3 regions of the Pseudomonas benzopyrenica genome follow, and region 1 is predicted to be linked to each of the others. Evidence: predicted binding sites of a transcription regulator. Region 1 holds the regulator's gene; each other region holds the start of a gene.
The links. The regulator FliA, encoded in region 1, starts transcription of late flagellar genes. The targets are predictions, from matches to a motif close to CTAAAGTTTNNNNNNNNNNNGCCGNTAA.
Positions count from the first base shown of each region.

Region 2: the regulator FliA is predicted to act here: its motif matches at 2,626-2,653, upstream of V6W80_RS12610 (methyl-accepting chemotaxis protein).
Region 3: the regulator FliA is predicted to act here: its motif matches at 2,937-2,964, upstream of V6W80_RS20145 (methyl-accepting chemotaxis protein).

Region 1 is NZ_CP145723.1:3,338,544-3,344,521, reverse strand. It holds gene flhF (flagellar biosynthesis protein FlhF) at 1-1,257, shown strand, start outside; gene fleN (flagellar synthesis regulator FleN) at 1,350-2,180, shown strand; gene fliA (RNA polymerase sigma factor FliA) at 2,177-2,917, shown strand; gene V6W80_RS15800 (chemotaxis response regulator CheY) at 3,005-3,379, shown strand; gene V6W80_RS15795 (protein phosphatase CheZ) at 3,399-4,187, shown strand; gene V6W80_RS15790 (chemotaxis protein CheA) at 4,214-5,978, shown strand, end outside.
Region 2 is NZ_CP145723.1:2,654,534-2,660,511, forward strand. It holds gene V6W80_RS12600 (GGDEF domain-containing protein) at 1-463, shown strand, start outside; gene V6W80_RS12605 (hypothetical protein) at 460-768, opposite strand; gene V6W80_RS12610 (methyl-accepting chemotaxis protein) at 924-2,543, opposite strand; gene V6W80_RS12615 (hybrid sensor histidine kinase/response regulator) at 2,769-5,855, shown strand; gene V6W80_RS12620 (APC family permease) at 5,852-5,978, opposite strand, start outside.
Region 3 is NZ_CP145723.1:4,245,407-4,251,384, reverse strand. It holds gene V6W80_RS20170 (response regulator) at 36-419, shown strand; gene V6W80_RS20165 (response regulator) at 416-808, opposite strand; gene V6W80_RS20160 (zinc-dependent alcohol dehydrogenase family protein) at 892-1,899, opposite strand; partial or broken gene V6W80_RS20155 (DUF4398 domain-containing protein) at 2,005-2,388, opposite strand; gene V6W80_RS20150 (DUF4398 domain-containing protein) at 2,419-2,850, opposite strand; gene V6W80_RS20145 (methyl-accepting chemotaxis protein) at 3,007-4,632, shown strand; gene V6W80_RS20140 (HPP family protein) at 4,637-5,806, opposite strand.

The DNA.
Region 1 (5,978 bases):
GACGCTGCCATCCTCAGCAACCGCCGGGTCGCCGGCGGGGTCGAGCTGACCGCGGCGCTGGACTACCAGGCTCCGGCACCGGCCGCGCCCAACGCGGAGCTGCAGGCGGAGTTGCGCAAGACCCATGCGAAGATCGCCCAGGCCCATGCCGACCTCAGTATCCGTGCGCCGGGCGTCCCCTCGGCCGCGCCGAAGGACAAGCAGTTGCTCGGCGCCATCAGCGCCGCCGACAGCCGTCGCGAGCCGGTGATCGCGCCGCCGCGCGCCCCCCAGCCGGCCGCCGCCGCGCCTGCCGCCAGTGCCGCGCCGGAAGACCGGCGTGCCCTGGAAGCCATGCGCAGCGAGCTCAGCGGCCTGCGTGAACTGCTGGAAGTCCAGCTCGGCTCCATGGCCTGGACCCAGGTGCAGTCCACCCGTCCGCAGCAAGCTGGCCTCTGGCGTCGCCTGCAGCGCATGGGCCTGCCGGCCGATCTGGCCCGGCACCTGCTCGACAGCGTGGCCAAGATCCAGGATCCGCGCCATGCCTGGCGCATGCTGCTGGCCAACTTCGCCCAGCTGGCCAAGACCACCGACGCCAAGATCCTGGAGGAGGGCGGTGTCGTCGCCTTCGTCGGTCCGGCCGGCATGGGCAAGACCACCACCCTGGCCAAGCTCGCCGCCAATTACGTGCTCAAGTACGGCCCCCAGAGCCTGGCGCTGGTCAGCATGGACAGCTTCCGCATCGGTGCCCAGGAGCAGATCAAGACCCTGGGCCGCATCCTCGACGTACCGGTAACCCTGGTCGATCCGGGCCAGTCCCTGGCACAGGCCCTGGCCCCCCTGGCGCGCAAGCGCCTGGTGCTGATCGACACCGCGGGCATGCCCGCCAACGATCCGGCGCTCAAGGCGCAGCTCGAAGCCCTGGCCAACCGCCAGCTGAAGATTCGCAACTACCTGGTGCTGGGCGTCACCAGCCAGAGCCAGGTGCTCAAGGCGGCCTACCACAGCTATCGGCGCTGCGGCCTGAGCGGCTGCGTGCTGACCAAGCTGGACGAAGCCGCCAGCCTCGGCGAAGCCCTGGGCCTGGCCATCAGCCAGCGCCTGCCGGTGGCCTACATCGCCGACGGCCCGCGCATCCCGGACGACCTGCATCCGGCGCGCAGCCACCAGTTGGTAAGCCGCGCCGTGAGCCTGCAGGCACCCGAGGAGCCGAGCGAAGAAACCATGGCTGGCATGCTGGCCGGCCTGTATCAGAGCAATGCCCGCCGCGCCGGTTAGCGCAGACGAACGGTAGTGGTGCATCGCATGCCTGGGCACGCCAAATGCACTTGGTCTAAAGTGTGACGGATTTCAATCAAAGGTATCAGGCAATGGGTAGCATGCATCCCGTCCAAGTCATAGCGGTCACGGGCGGTAAAGGCGGTGTCGGCAAGACCAACGTGTCGGTCAACCTGGCCTTGGCCCTGGCCGATATCGGGCGGCGCGTCATGCTGCTCGACGCCGACCTGGGCCTTGCCAACATCGACGTTCTGCTCGGCCTGTCGCCCAAGCGCACCCTGGCCGACGTCATCTCCGGCGAGTGCGAGCTGCGCGACGTGCTGCTGCACGGCCCGGGCGGCATCCGCATCGTCCCGGCGGCCTCGGGCACCCAGGCGATGGTCAATCTGACGCCGGCCCAGCACGCGGGCCTGATCCAGGCCTTCAGCGACATTAGCGAGAACCTCGACGTGCTCATCGTCGATACCGCTGCCGGCATCGGCGATCAGGTGGTCAGCTTCGTTCGCGCCGCCCAGGAAGTCCTGGTGGTGGTGTGCGACGAACCCACCTCCATCACCGACGCCTACGCCCTGATCAAGCTGCTCAATCGCGACCATGGCGTCACCCGGTTCCGGGTTCTGGCGAACATGGCGCTGACGCCCCAGGAAGGTCGCAATCTCTTTGCTAAGCTGACCAAGGTGACCGACAGATTCCTGGATGTCGCCCTGCAATACGTGGGCGCCATTCCGTTCGATGAGGCGGTGCGCAAAGCCGTGCAGAAGCAGCGCCCCGTGTTTGAAGCCTTTCCGCGTGCCAAGGCCTCGCTGGCCTTTCGTGCGGTGGCCCAGAAAGTCGATGGCTGGCCGCTGCCTGCCAATCCGCGCGGCCATCTCGAGTTCTTTGTCGAGCGCCTTGTGCAACCAGCCATCGGTACCCACGCATGACAGCATCCAGCGGGCTTCGCATGTACAGCAAAACCTCGGAACGTACCCAGCAGGAGCAACTCATCAACCGCTATGCGCCGTTGGTGAAACGCATCGCCTACCACCTCCTGGCGCGTCTGCCGGCCAGCGTGCAGGTCGAAGACCTGATGCAGGCTGGCATGATTGGGCTGCTGGAGGCCTCACGCAAATATGACGCCGGCAAGGGCGCCAGCTTCGAGACCTACGCCGGCATCCGCATCCGCGGCGCCATGCTCGACGAGGTGCGCAAGGGTGACTGGGCGCCGCGCTCGGTGCATCGCAACACGCGCATGGTCACCGACGCCATTCGTGCAGTGGAAGCGCGGACGGGTCGCGACGCTAAAGATTCCGAGGTCGCGGCCGAACTTAAATTGAGTCTGGATGAGTACTACGGCATCCTTGGCGACACCATGGGGAGTCGCCTGTTCAGTTTCGACGACCTCATGGAGGGTGGTGAGCATGGGCTCGAGGAGAGCGGTTCGCATGAACTCGAACCCGGTCGCGGTCTGGAAGATCAGCGCTTCCGCAAGGCCCTGGCCGACGCCATCGCCAATCTTCCGGAGCGTGAACGTCTGGTGCTCTCGCTGTATTACGACGAGGAACTCAACCTCAAGGAAATCGGCGAGGTGCTGGGCGTGAGCGAGTCACGCGTCTGCCAGCTTCACAGTCAATGCGCGGCACGCCTGCGGGCGCGGCTGGCGGAATGGCGTTCGCGTTAACCGGCTGGTACTCAGGCTACTACGATTGCTTAGACGCGCCTCATGGCGTGTGTGCGGATTAGGACGGAGGTCGACTTGGACAAGAACATGAAAATCCTCATCGTGGACGATTTTTCCACGATGAGACGCATCATCAAGAATTTGCTGCGCGATCTGGGATTCACCAATACCGCCGAAGCAGACGACGGCAACACCGCACTGCCGATGTTGCAGAGCGGCAACTTCGATTTTCTCGTCACCGACTGGAACATGCCTGGCATGACCGGCATTGACCTGCTGCGTCAGGTCCGCGCCGACGCGCGGCTGAAAACCCTGCCGGTGCTGATGGTGACCGCCGAAGCCAAGCGCGAGCAGATCATCGAGGCCGCTCAGGCCGGCGTGAACGGCTATGTGGTCAAGCCTTTCACCGCCCAGGTGCTGAAAGAAAAGATCGACAAGATCTTCGAGCGGGTGAACGGCTGAAGAAAGCCGCGGGGACGTTATGGATCAGCTTGGCTCCAACAGCTTCAGCGACTTCGAGTCGAATCTCAAACAGCACGCCCAAGAGTTGGTGAAATGCCTGGAAAGCGGCGATTTCACCCAGGCCGTGCATGTCATCAACGAGCTCAATCAACTGCGTGACCGGGGGCTCTACCAGGAAGTCGGCAAGCTGACCCGCGAATTGCACAACGCCATCGTCAACTTCGAGATCGATCCGCGCGGCATGGCCGGCGAAGAGGTCTCCCAGATCAGCGATGCCACCGATCGTCTCTCCTACGTGGTGAAGATGACCGAGAACGCCGCCAACCGGACCATGGATCTGGTGGAGGAGAGTGCCCCGCTGGTAGGCAACTTCGGTGACGAAGCCCGTGCCGTGCATGCCGACTGGAAGAAGTTCATGCGCCGGGAAATGGGCGCGGACGAATTCCGCGAGTTGGCCAAGCGCGTCGATGCCTTCCTCAGCCACAGCGAGAGCAGCGCCGAACAACTGTCGTCCAAGCTCAACGACATCCTCCTGGCGCAGGATTACCAGGACCTCACCGGTCAGGTGATCAAACGCGTGGTCAACCTCGTCGGGCAGATCGAGAAAGACCTCGTCAAGCTGGTGATGATGGCCAGCCAGGTCGATCGCTATACCGGCTTCAGTCACGATCACACCGCGCTGATCGAACAGAATCGAAAAGAAAAGACGATGAAGGGTGAAGGTCCGCAGATTCATGCCGATAAGCGTGAAGACGTCGTGGCCGCTCAGGTCGACGTCGACGATCTTCTATCCAGTCTGGGCTTCTGACCCAGACCCTCTTGGGGAGTGCAGGAATGAGCTTCGACGCCGATGAAGAAATCCTCCAGGATTTCCTGGTAGAGGCCGGCGAGATTCTCGAACAGTTGTCCGAACAATTGGTCGAGCTGGAAAGCCGCCCGGATGACATGGATCTGCTGAACGCCATTTTCCGTGGCTTCCATACCGTAAAGGGCGGTGCCGGTTTCCTGCAGCTCCATACCCTGGTCGAGTGCTGCCATATCGCGGAAAACGTATTCGACATCCTGCGCAAGGGCGAACGCCGCGTGGATGCCGAGCTGATGGATGTGGTGCTGCAGGCACTGGATTCCGTCAACGAGATGTTCGGTCAAGTCCGTGAACGCGAAGAGCCGACCCCGGCCTCGCCTGAATTGCTGGCGGCCCTGGCCCGCCTGGCCGAGCCCGCTGGCAGCGAGCCGGCGCCGGTCCCGGCTGCGCCCGTGACTGCCACCCCGGTCGTGGCCGCAGCGCCCGCGCCGACCGCCCCGGCGGCCGCCGAGCCGGAGCTGAGCGATGCCGATTTCCAGAATCTGCTCGATGCCCTGGGCAGCGAGCCGAGCGCGGCAGCGGCAACGCCTGCGGCCGCCAGTGGCGACGACATCACCGATGACGAATTCGAGGCCCTGCTCGATCAGTTGCATGGCAAGGGCAAGTTCAACGAGGCACCGGCCACCGCGCCGGTTGTCGCTGCGGCTCCTGCCGTGGCTGCGGCTGGTGGCGACGACATCACCGACGACGAATTCGAGGCCCTGCTCGACGAATTGCACGGCAAGGGCAAGTTCGTCGCGGACGAGGCCGCGGCACCGGTTGTAGCAGCGCCTGCTGCGGCGGCTCCAGCCGCCGCGACGGGTGGTGACGAGATCACCGACGACGAATTCGAATCCCTGCTCGACGAATTGCACGGCAAGGGCAAGTTCAGTGGTCCTGCTGTAGCCGCTGAGTCCGTGGCTGCGCCCGTTGCGGCAGCGCCGGCGCCCGTCGCCGCGCCTCAGCCCGCGCCGGCACCCGCACCGAAGCCGACGCCGGTCGCCGAGGCCGCGGCGCCCAAGCCTGCGGTGGCGGCAGCGCCTGCCGAGCGTCCCACCAGCGAGGCGGAGACCACCGTGCGGGTCGATACCGCGCGCCTGGACGAGATCATGAACATGGTCGGTGAACTGGTGCTGGTGCGTAACCGCCTGGTCCGCCTGGGCCTGAACAGCGGCGATGAGGCTATGGCCAAGGCCGTGTCCAACCTCGACGTGGTCACCGCCGACCTGCAGACCTCGGTCATGAAGACCCGGATGCAGCCGATCAAGAAGGTCTTCGGCCGTTTCCCGCGCCTGGTCCGCGATCTGGCGCGCAGTCTGAAGAAAGAGATCAACCTGGAACTGGTGGGCGAAGAAACCGATCTGGACAAGAACCTGGTCGAGGCCCTGGCCGATCCGCTGGTGCACCTGGTGCGCAACGCGGTCGACCACGGCATCGAAGGCCCTGCCGAGCGCGAAGAGAACGGCAAGTCCCGCGCCGGACGGGTGGTGCTCTCCGCCGAGCAGGAAGGCGACCACATCCTCCTGTCGATCTCCGACGACGGCAAGGGCATGGACGCGGATCTGCTGCGCAACAAGGCAGTGGAGAAGGGCCTGCTCGACCGCGACGCGGCCGATCGTCTGACCGAGACCGAGTGCTTCAACTTGATCTTCGCTCCAGGTTTCTCCACCAAGGCTGAGATCTCCGACATCTCCGGCCGCGGCGTGGGCATGGACGTGGTCAAGACCAAGATCAGCCAGCTCAACGGTACCCTGA
Region 2 (5,978 bases), 680 kb from region 1:
GGTCGCCAATCGGCGCAGCATTCTCGACCAGATCGCACGCCACAGAGCCAGCGACGCCAGCGGCCCCTGTGCCCTCTTCTACCTGGATCTCGACCGCTTCAAGGCCATCAACGACGAATTCGGCCACGAGTTCGGCGATCTGCTGCTGGTGGCCTTCGTCGCCCGGGTCAGCGCCTGCCTACGGCGGGAGGATCTGCTCGGCCGTATCGGCGGTGACGAATTCATCGTCTACCTGTGCGATACCACGCCCACCGCCGCCCTGGCCATGGCCGAGCGCCTGTGCCGTGCCCTGCAAGAGCCCTGGCACATCCAGGGCGTCACCCTGAGTACCACCTCATCCATCGGCATCGCCCACTGTGCCGATGGCACGCTCAACGTCCATGAGCTGATCCGTCGGGCGGACGCCGCCCTTTACCAGGCCAAGCGGGCTGGACGCGCGCGGGTCGTACTGGCCGAGGCCTAGAGTCGTTCCGTGGGCTGGGCGCGAATCAGGATTTCGCGCTGGCGGAAGGCCGTTTCCAGCTGGCGGCGATAGCCGTCCCACCAGGCCCGATCCAGGGTCTCGGTCATCACTTCGTAGACCAGCAACTCATCGTCCTCGACCCGGTCCGCCGCGTCCTGGCACAGACCTTCGACCGGGGCCCGGCTGAAGGCGGTCAGGCCGCCGAAGCGCTCGACCAACACCTGGCGCACCTCCTGAAACAGCGCCCCTGGCAGGCGCTGGCCGTCATTGTCGTTGAGGGGTAGCAGCAACTGGACGAGGTACATGGCCGTCTCTCCTGGGGTATTGGCTGCAGACCCTGACGCACCCCGGATGGGTTCCCGTCCGTTGGTCCTGCAACCCCTGCCCGCCAGCAGCCTGGAAACGAAAAGGCCCCACCGAGGCTCTCTCGGCAGGGCCTTTCCTGACCTTTACGTCCGGATCAGACCGAGAAGCGGCCAACCAGACGATTCATGTCCACCGCCAGGCGCGAGACCTCATGGGCCGCCGCAGCGGTCTGGTGGGCACCGGCCGAGGTCTGGATCGACAGATCGCGGATGCTGACCAGGTTCTGGTCCACCGACCGGGCGACCTGGGCCTGCTCTTCCGATGCCGTGGCGATGAGGAAGTTGCGCTCGTTGATCTCGGTGATGGAGCGGGCGATTTCCTCCAGGGCGGCGCCGGCTTCGTTGGCGATCTTCAGGGTCGCGGTAGCCTCGTCACGGCTGCGCTGCATGGCCTGCACGGCGCCTTCCGAACCGCTCTGGATGCCGCCGATCATCTGCTCGATTTCACGGGTGGATTCCTGGGTCCGGTGGGCCAGGGCGCGCACCTCGTCGGCGACTACGGCAAAGCCGCGGCCCTGTTCACCGGCGCGGGCGGCCTCGATGGCGGCGTTCAGCGCCAGGAGGTTGGTCTGCTCGGCGATGCCGCGGATCACATCGACCACGGTGGCGATGCCCTGGGCCTGTCCGGCCAGGGCGACGATCTGCTCGCTGGTATGGGACACGGTGCCCGTCAGCGAATGGATGGCATTGACGGTTTCGGTGACCCGGGCCGCGCCCAGACCGGTCGAGCGCTCCGATTGCTGCGCGGACGTCGAGGCCGAGGCGGCGTTGCGCGCCACTTCCTCGACGGCGGCGGTCATCTCGTTGACCGCCGCGGCAGCCTGCTCCACCTCGCCATTCTGGCGCTGCAGGCCACGGCTGGCCTCGTCGGTCACGGCATTCATCTCTTCGGCGGCGGACGCCAGCTGCGTCGAGGCCTCGCCAATGTGGCTGACGGTGTCGCGCAGGGTCTGCTGCATCTGCACCGTGGCGCGCATCAGCTCGGCCATCTCGTCGCGGCCGGTCGCCTGCGCCTCGACGCGCAGATCGCCCTCGGCGATGCGCCGGTTGATGGCCAGCACCTGGCGCAGCGGCTGCAGGATGCTGCGGGTATAGAGCACAGCCAGCACCACGGTGAGCACGATGGCGATGGCGGCAATCACCCCGAGCAGCCAGAGGTTGCGGCTGTAGGTCTGGCTGGCCAGTTCGCCGGCCTGCTTGGCGCCGCGTTCGTTGAAGGTACCCAGGGCCACGATCTTCTCTTGCAGATCGTTGGTCAGCGGACGGATATTGGCATTGGTGAAGGCGGTTCCCTCGCTGGCCGGACGCGTCCGGGCGATGACGATGATCTCGTCGAGACGCGCATCGTAGGCCTTGACGCCAGCGGACACGGCGTCGGCCAATCGTTGCTCTTCAGGCGAGGCGACCAGGGCCTGGTACGCCGCTACCTCCTGCTGCAACTGGCCCCGCGCCTGGGCGATGGTCGCCGCGGCGGTCTGCTTCATCTGCTCGTCTTCCGACGCCACCATGCGCAGGGTTTCCAGACGCAACCTGAGTACCAGGCTATCCATCTTCGCCGTTTGCGCGATGCTGGCCATCCAGTTGGTCTCGACATCCTGTTCGGCCTGGTACAGGGAATTCAAGCCCACGGCCGAAGTAACCGCCAGTACCAGCAGCAACAGGGTAACGGCGGCAAAACACACGGCCGAACGGGCCGACAATTTCAGGGTACGCATGGCGCAACTCCAGGCAGGAAAGGCGTATTCACCCCTTCTGGTCGGCGCTACCGTTACTGGCTGAATAGCCACCCATCGGCGATCAACGGCGTACCCCCCACGAGCTGCAGGCTAGAGCTGACGCGGGCTCCAGGGGAATGTGTCAACCTGACGAGCAACCGCCGCCCTGGCAAAATGCCATGCACAGTCAGGCTAGAATGAGACTTTTCCTCAATCGAAATCCCCATGCCGCCGACGAAGCTTCGCCCTGCGCGTCTGGTCCCGTTGCGCAATCGCCTGCTGGCCATCGCCTTCGCCGGAATCGTGCCCCTGGCGCTGGTAGCCGGCCTGGGACTCTGGCTGCTCGTGCAACACCAGCAGCACGAAGCCGAACAGCGGGCACTGGAGTCCAGTCGCCAAGCCGCGACCACCATCGAAAGCGAATTGCGCCGCTCAGTGACCATTCTCCAGGCGCTGGCCGAGTCGCCCCTGTTGCGGACGGGCGACCTGAGCGATTTCGAAACCCTGGTCGGGCGCATCCTGCCGCTGGTGCCAGGTTGGCGAACGGTGCTGCTCGCCACGCCGGACGGCCAGGTCGTCCGGCGCATATCGAGCGTCAACCGGCCCGTTGGCGGTCCTCTCGCCGAACCGGACAGCTTTGCCGAGGTACTCGCCCAACGCCGGCCAGTGATCGGGCAACTCGGCCGCGGTCCCGCCGGCCTTCTGGCCTTTCCGATCCGGGTCCCGGTGCTGCGCGAGGGTCGACTGAATTTCGTGCTGACCGCGGTAATGACGCCGGAGAGCATCCGCGCGGCGCGCCTGACCCGTGCCCTGCCCAAGGACTGGGTGGGTTCGATATTCGATCGCCATGGCCGGCGCATCGCTCGTACCAGCCGGCACGAGGAAAGCCTGGGCGAGCCGGCCCTGCCAGGTCTGGCGGAGATCCTGGCGCAGCCGGGCGAAGAAGGCGTCGGCACTTCGCGTACCCGGGAAGGCCACGACGTCTATACGGCCTTCGTGCGCCTGCCCGATTCCGGCTGGACGGTGACCACGGCGATCCCCACCGAAGAGGTGGCCGCGGCCGCCAATCGCTCCTTCGCCCTCTATGGCGGCGGCCTGGTGCTGTCGGTAGCCTTTGCCTGGACGGTAGCCCTGCTGCTGTCACGGCGCATCAACCGTCCGGTGCAGGCCCTACAGGAGGCCGCTCAGGCCCTGGGCAGGCGCCTGCCGCCGGTATTGCCCGACAGCGACGTGCTGGAGATCCGCCAGGTGGGCGAAGCGCTGCTGGCCGCCGCCGAAGCCCGGCGGCTGATCGAAGAGGAGCGCGACGACTACCTGCGCGGCCTGCAACTGAGCCAGGCGCAGCTGCAGTTGCAGGTCGCCGACCTGGAAATCCTGCAACGGCTCAATCATCGCCTGCTGCAACTGCCTTCACTGCCACAGCAGCTGCAGGAGATTCTCGACGTCCTCTGTCGCTTTCATCAGACGCCCCTGGGCTGCGTGTCCTTGCTGGAAGACGGCCAGCCGCCACGGCTCCATGTCACCGCCGGTTTCTCGGCCGAGGACCAGGCACGCCTGACCGCCCTGGCTCCCGCGGAGAGCGTCTGTGCAGCCGCCATCGAGCAGGGTGAACGGGTGCTGGTGCCCGACCTGGCAAAGGCATCCGAGCTCGCCGCCCTGGCCGCCATCGGCTGCCGCCTGGGTTTCGCAGCCGTACATGCCGTGCCGCTGCGCAGCACCCTGCACGGCACCCTGGGCGCCCTCACCGTGCACCTGCCGGAGGCACGCGAGCCCACGCCGCGCGAGCAGCGCCTGGCCGACCTGTGCGCGTCCAAGGCGGTGCTGGTGATCGATCGTGCCCGTATCCAGGAGGCTGCCCTGCGGTCGCAACGCCGCCTGCGGGTGGCGCTGGAAAGCTCGCAGGTCTCCTTCGGCATCGCCGTGCCCGCTGCCGAAGGCACTTTCGCCTGGGACTATCTCAACCCCACTGGGACCACCACCCTGGGTCTCGACAGCCGTGACGCCAACGCCCGCCTGCCCTGGGCCAGCACCCGCATCCTGCAGCTCTGCGCGGACCACCAGGCCGAGGAAGTCGCCTGGTCCGTCGAATTGCAGGGGCCGGATGCCCAGGGCGCCAGTTGCTGGCTGCAGATCGGCGCCACGCCCTTCGACGGCAACGTCGCGGTGTGGTTTCTGGACATCAGCGAACGCAAGCGCCAGGAGCAGCAGCTGCGCGACAACGATCGGCAAAAGGACGAATTCCTCGCCGTGCTGGCCCATGAACTGCGCAATCCCCTGGCGCCCATTCGCCACGCGGCGGCACTGATCGCCGCGCCGCAGGCGTCGCCCGAACAGCAACAGCGCAGTTGCCAGACCATCGAGCGGCAGGTGGAGCGCATGGGCGCCCTGCTCAACGACCTGCTGGATATCTCGCGCATCACCTTCGGCCGCATCACCCTGCACAATACCTTCGTCACCCTGCAGTCGGTACTCGAGGCAGCGGCCGATGCGACCCTGGCGCCGATGCAGGACAAGCACCAGCGCTTCGACCTGCACCTGCCCGAGGCGCCGCTCTGGCTGTACGCCGACCCGCTGCGCCTGGAGCAGATCTTCGTCAACCTGCTGGGCAATGCCGCCCGCTACACCCCGGAGGGCGGTCGGATCGTGCTCGCCGTCTCCACGGTTGACGAAGAGGTACGGGTGGAGATTGCCGACAACGGCATCGGTATCGCCCCGGAACGCCTGAGCGATCTGTTCCAGATGTTCGGCCAGATCGATCCACGCCTGGCGGAGCGTTCGCCTGGCCTGGGTATCGGCCTGGCCCTTTCCCGCGAGCTGGCACGGCTGCAGGGCGGCGACATCGCCGCCACCAGCGCCGGCCTGGGCCAGGGCAGCCGCTTCACCGTGAACCTGCCACTGACGGTGGCGCCCCCGGCCACAGAGCAGGAGGCCGTAGCGGCCGCCTCGGCGGCGCCCGCCACCCGCCGGATCCTGGTCGCAGACGACAACTCCGACATCGCCGACACCATCGCCGAACTCCTTGAGCTGGACGGCCACGAGGTGCGTGTCGCCTACGATGGCCAGCAGGCCCTGACCCTGTTCCAGAGCTACGGCCCCGAGATCGTCATCTCGGATATCGGCATGCCGGGCCTGACCGGTCATCAACTGGCCCGGGCGATCCGCGAGACGCCGGCCGGTCAGGCCGTCAAGCTGATCGCCATGACCGGCTGGGGCCAGGCACAGGACAAGGCCGAGGCCCTGGCGGCCGGCTTCGATCATCACCTGACCAAGCCGGCCGACATGCAGACCCTCTATGCCCTGGTGGGCGCCTAGGCCGTGACCCGGCGCGCGCCGGCCAGCCGCGTCAGCCCATAGAGCGCCACGCCCACCAGCAGCATCAGCCCGGCGCGCCACCAGGTCGCCGCGCCCTGCTGGGCGATCAGCAGCGCACAGGAG
Region 3 (5,978 bases), 910 kb from region 1:
GGTCTATTTAGTCGTACTAATGAAGTAGCGTTGCCATGACCGATGTAGTTTCTTCCGCAGCCGTTACCACTGTGCTGGTCGTCGAGGACGATCCCGTACTGCGCTCGCTGGCGACGGAGGTGTTCGAAATGGAAGGCTACGCCGTCCAGTCGTTCGACACCGCCGATGCCGCCTGGTGCTGGTTCGAAGCCGATCCGCTACCGCCCGATCTGCTGTTCACCGATGTGCGTATGCCCGGTCGGTTGGATGGCCTCGCCCTGGCCAAGCAGGTCCGCCAACGTTTTCCGCAGCTGCCGATCCTGGTGTCCTCTGGATACACCGGCCAGCAGTATGCCGAACGCGAAGACCGAGCGTTGTTCCTGCCCAAGCCCTGGACCATCGACCAGTTGCTGAAGGCCTGCGGTCAGCTGGGCGTCTAGTCGCCTGCCTGACGCGCTCGCGCCAGGCGTACCGCCGAATCCACCTCATCCAGCGTCCAGGGCTTCTGCAGGAAGATCACCTGAGGGGGCAGCGTGGTGGTGATTTCGTAGCCGTAGCCGGAAGTGATCACCATGGGCAACTCGGGCCAGCGCTGCAGCAGCATCTGCGCCAGCTCGCCGCCGCGCAACTGGCCGGGCATCAAGTGATCGGTAACGACCAAGGCCGGCGCCTCCTGGCATTGCAGCAGATGCACCAGGGCATCGTCGGCATTGTCGAAGCGGGTACAGGCCCACTGCAATTGTTCTTCGAGATGATTGCCCAGCAGCTCGGCGAGCAGACTGTTGTCTTCGATGACGACGGCATAGGGCAGGGCGGTAGACGAAGTCATCGGGACATCCGGAACGCGATGAGGCAATTCCGGAAGTCTAGCAGAGCCCTGTCGGTCTCAGTCTGGCTTTCGTCTGACCATTGTCAGATCTCCAAGACGATCTTGCCGAAATGGCTGCCGCCCTTCTGGAAGGCGAAGGCCTCGGCGATCTCGGCCAGGGGATAGCTGCGATCGATGACCGGCTTGATCCCGTTGCTCTCCAGCGCCTGGATCATCTCCTGCTGATGGCGGCGACTGCCGACGATCAACCCCTGCAGTCGTTGGTGACGGCGCATCAGATTGGCGGTGGGAACCTGGCCCTCGACGCCGGTGAGCACGCCGATCAGCGCCAGATGACCATGGATGCGCGCGGCCTGGATGGATTGCGCCAGCGTCGCCGGGCCGCCCACTTCCACCACGATGTCGACGCCGCGCCCCCCGGTGATGGCCTGCACCTTGGCGCCCCATTCCGGCTCGTCGCGGTAGTTGATCAGGTGGTCGGCGCCCAAGGCATAGGCACGCTGCAGCTTCTCGTCCGACGAAGAGGTGGCAATCACCGTGGCGCCCATGGCCTTGGCCAGCTGCAGGGCGAAGATGGACACCCCGCCGGTGCCCATGACCAGCACGCTGTCACCGGGCTTGAGATTGCCGTCCACCACCAGGGCACGCCAGGCGGTGAGCCCGGCGGTGGTCAGGGTCGCCGCCTCGGCATGGCTGTAGCCCTTGGGCGCGCGGGTAAAGGCCGTGGCCGGGCGCACCACTACCTCGCAGGCGAAGCCGTCGATGCCATCGCCGGGCGTGGTGGAGAAATCGTCGATTGTCGGCTCGCCGTCCAACCACTGGGGAAAGAAGGTCGAGACCACCTGATCGCCCACGGCGAATTCGCTGACGCCTGCGCCCACGGCCTCGACCACCCCGGCGCCATCGGACATGGGAATGCGCCCATCGGCGGTCGGCATCTTGCCGAGCACCACGCCCAGATCATGGAAATTCAGCGAGCTGGCCTTGATCCGCACACGGATCTCGCCGGCTCCGGGCTGACCGGGATCGGGCAGTTCACAGTGTTCCAGCTGATCCAGACCACCGGGTTTGCGTAGGCGTATGGCGTGCATGAAAGATCCTCCGGACTATGGCGAGCAGGACGCTCGCGGGTCTGTAGAGGACCACGGTGCCGGGTGCAGGATTCCCAAAGGAGTCCTGCACCCATGGCCTTACTTGATCGCCTTCTGCAGTTGCTGCAGCTGCTCGGTGCGGGTGTTCAGGCGGGTTTCGCCGCGCTGGGCATCGACCTTCTTCAGCTCGGCCTCGGCCATGCGCAGCTTGATGGTCTGCATGGCGGTCTGGATGCGTTGCTGGGTCAAGTAGGCCAGCTGGTCGACGGTGCGCTCGTTCTCACCGTCCTTGTAGGCCTTGTCGGTCTTGGCCAGCCAGGTGCCGGCATCCTTGGTTTCCAGCGCCGCCAGCTGGGTGGCCTGGGGCTGGGATTCGAGGGCGGCGTAGTCGTTGCGCGCCTTTTCCAGGTTGGGGTTGGGCGGGGTGGCGCAGGCGGCCAGGGTGAGGGTCAGGGCCGACAGTACCGGAAGCAGAAAACGTTTACGCATGGGTTTCGTCCTTCAAGAGAGCGGGCAGCCTTACTGCTGCACCTTTTTCTGTAGATTCTGTTGCAGCTGGAGGTTGATCTGACCTTCCTCGCGGATCTGCTGGATGCTGTTCTGGGCATCCTGCAGCGCCGCCGCGGCCTTGGCGGCCTGGGTCTTGCGAGTCGCCAGGCGGGCATCCCACTCGGCCTGCTCGGCCAGGCGCTTGGCGTCGTCGTATTTCTCGTTGGACAGGGCCGCCTGGGCCTGGGTCCACTTGTCCTGAGCCGACTTGGTCTCGATCGGGGCGAACTGGTTGCCGCCGCCACTCACGGCTTCGTTGACGGCCGATTGGGTCACGGCCATCTGCGCGGTCGGCGGATTGCCGGCGCAGCCCGCGAGGAGCAGACCGCCACCCAGGACCAGGCTGGCGAGCAGCGCACGAGGCGCGGAGAACGGGGAGGCGCGAGAGGGACCGGTTTTCATCCGAACATTCCTGGCAGGTCGCCCGGAATGGGCGACAGTGCCTGTGAGACGGCGAAAACGCGGCGAGGTTCGCTGCAACCGCTGCGCTAAAGGGCAGGGTGTCCTGGCCGATATACGTTGTCAGACAACAACAGGGCCAGCGGCCACGGAGATTCCATGCTGTTACGCAATTGCAACATCGCGCCCCGCGCGGCGCTAGGCTTCGGCCTGATCGCCCTGATGGTGGCTTTTCTCGGCCTGTTTTCCCTGGCGCAGATGGCGGGTATCCGCGAACGCCAGGTGGTGACGGAGCGCGACTGGGTGCCGAGCATCCGCGCGGTGGACGCCATCCGCGAGAACATGCTGCGCATCCGCACCATCTCCTTGCGGCTGGCGCTGGACCCGGAACCGCGCAACATCGACACCTATGTCAGCCAGTATGAGGCGCGCAACAAGGTGCTCATGGAGGGCATCAAGGCCTATGAGGTCTTTGTCGACACCCCCGAGGAGCACCAGCGCTGGGATCTGTTCAAGCGCGATTTCGCCACCTATCAGCAGGGCATGACCGAGTCCTTCGCCCTGGCGCGGCGGGGCGATACCGCCGCGCTCAACAAACTGACCCTGGTGGACATGAAACCCGTGGTGGACGGCACCGGCAAGCAGCTGGGCGAGTTGGGCGACCTCTATGCCGAGGGTATCGAGCGCGATGGCAAGGTCTCGGCGGATCGCTATGAGGCTTCACGGCTGATCGTCATCGCGGTGATCGTCCTGGCCGCCCTGGCCACGGTGCTCATGGCCTGGCTGCTGACCCGCAGCATCGTCGGACCGCTACGCGAAGCGCTGCTGGCCGCCCGCCGTGTCGCCCAGGGCGACCTGACCCAGACCCTGGCGGTGCAGGGGCGTGACGAGGTGAGCGAATTGCAGCGCGCCTTGCAGCAGATGCAGGGGCAGTTGCGTGAGACCCTCTCGCGCATCGCCGGCTCCTCCACCCAGTTGGCCACCGCCGCCGAAGAGCTCAATGCGGTCACCGAGGCCGCGGGCCAGGGCCTGCAGCAGCAGAACCAGGAGATCGAACAGGCCGCTACCGCCGTCACCGAGATGAGCACCGCGGTGGACGAGGTGGCGCGCAACGCCGTCTCCACCTCCGAAGCCTCGCGGGCCTCCAGCCAGGCCGCGCAGCAAGGCCAGACTCGCGTCGCGGAAACCCTGGGCGCCATCGAGGCGCTGTCCGACGAGGTCGTGGCCACCGGGACGGTGGTCCAGCGCCTGGCCGAGCAGTCCCAGGACATCGGCAAGGTGCTCGACGTCATTCGCGCCATCGCCGAGCAGACCAACCTGCTGGCGCTCAATGCCGCCATCGAGGCGGCGCGGGCCGGTGAGGCCGGACGTGGTTTCGCCGTGGTGGCCGACGAGGTGCGCGCTCTGGCCAGCCGTACCCAGCAGTCCACCCTGGAGATCGAGCAGATGGTCTCGGGCATGCGCAGCGGCGCCAGCCAGGCCCTGGGCTCCATGCACAGCAGCAGTCAGCGCGCCCAGGCCACGCGGGCCCTGGCGGAAACCGCCGGGGTGGCGCTGGACGAGATCAACAGCCGCATCGGCGAGATGTACGAGCGCAATCTGGTGATCGCCAGCGCGGCCGAAGAGCAGGCCCAGGTGGCCCGTGAAGTGGATCGCAATCTGGTCAACATCCGCGATCTCTCCACCCAGTCCGCCGACGGAGCCCGCCAGACCAGTGCCGCCAGCCAGGAATTGTCCCGGCTGGCGGTGGATCTGCAGGGGCTGGTGAATCGCTTCCAGGTCTGAACCGCTAGACGCGCACCGCCTGGTACAGCGCCCGGATCAGATCCGACTGGGTGATGATGCCCACCAGGCGGCGCGAGCCGTCGATGATGGGGATGTGGCGGTGGCCGTTCTCGGAAAACACCGGTACCAGATCGATCAGCAAGCGGTCGGCGCTGGCCACCCGCACGGTACGGGTCATGATGCGGCCGACGCTGTGTTCGTCCTGGCGCGCCTTCGGCCGGACCAGGGAGCGCAGGCGCCAGCCGAGGCCCTCGTGCACGTCCAGGTCGATCTGCCGCATGAAATCGGCGACGGTGACGATGCCCAGCAGATAGCCCTGGCGATCCACCACCGGCAGCGCCTTGATGCGCCGGGCGCGCATCAGCGCCCAGGCTTCCTGCAGCGGCATCTCGGCGCGGGCCGTCACCGGTTGCTGGCTCATGACGTCGGCGCAGCGCAATTCGCCCATCTTGCGCTGGTAGGCGCGTGCCTCCACCTGTTCGAGCAATTCGGCGAGGTCGTCGCGGCTGATGTCCAGCACCTGGTTGTAGCGCGCCAGCACGGCGTCCAGGTCGGCGCGCTGCAGGTGCGTCTCGCTGCTCGGCTCGGCCGGGCGTGGCACATGGGGCCAGGGGCGCCGGGTCAGGTTGTTGTAGAGCAGGCCGGCGCTCACCAGCAGCAGCGAGTCCAGCGCCACCGGACTCCAGGCATAGCTGAAGTCCTGGGCACCGATGAGCACCATCAGCAGCGCCGAGGCGCCGCCCGGAGGGTGCAGGCAGCGCAGGGTGAACATGGCGGCGATGGCCAGGGCGACCGCCACGGCGGCGGCCAGATTGGCTTCGGGAATCCACCGCGCGCAGGCGATGCCGATCAGCGCCGCCAGGGTATTGCCACCCACCACCGACCAGGGCTGCGCCAGGGGACTGGAGGGCAGGGCGAACACCAGCACGGCGCTGGCGCCCAGCGGCGCCACCAGGGCCAGTGCCAGGGCGCCGTGCTGATGCACCGGCTGGCCTTCCAGCCACCAGGCCGCCAGCAGCGCCGCGAGCAGGATGCCGAGGCCGGCGCCCAGGCTGGCGCGTAGTCGCTCGCGCCCGTCGATGGGTAGCGGCGCGGGCCAGAAGGCCCGCAGGCCCTGGATCAGGCGCGCGGAAAGGGAGGGCGAGGGGGAGGGCGTAAGGGGTTCCTGGGACATGGGAAAGCAGCTGCTAGGCAGAACGAGGGCGCTGATGGTCCTCCCTGTACGCCGCCCTGGCAAGACCGAACCGGCCCCTGTGCCGCCTCTTCCAGCGGTCAGGCAGCGCTCCAGAGCGTCTGCCGCCCCAGGTGGATTTTCTACTGCGAGGGGCCGTCCGCCGTAGTAGGAT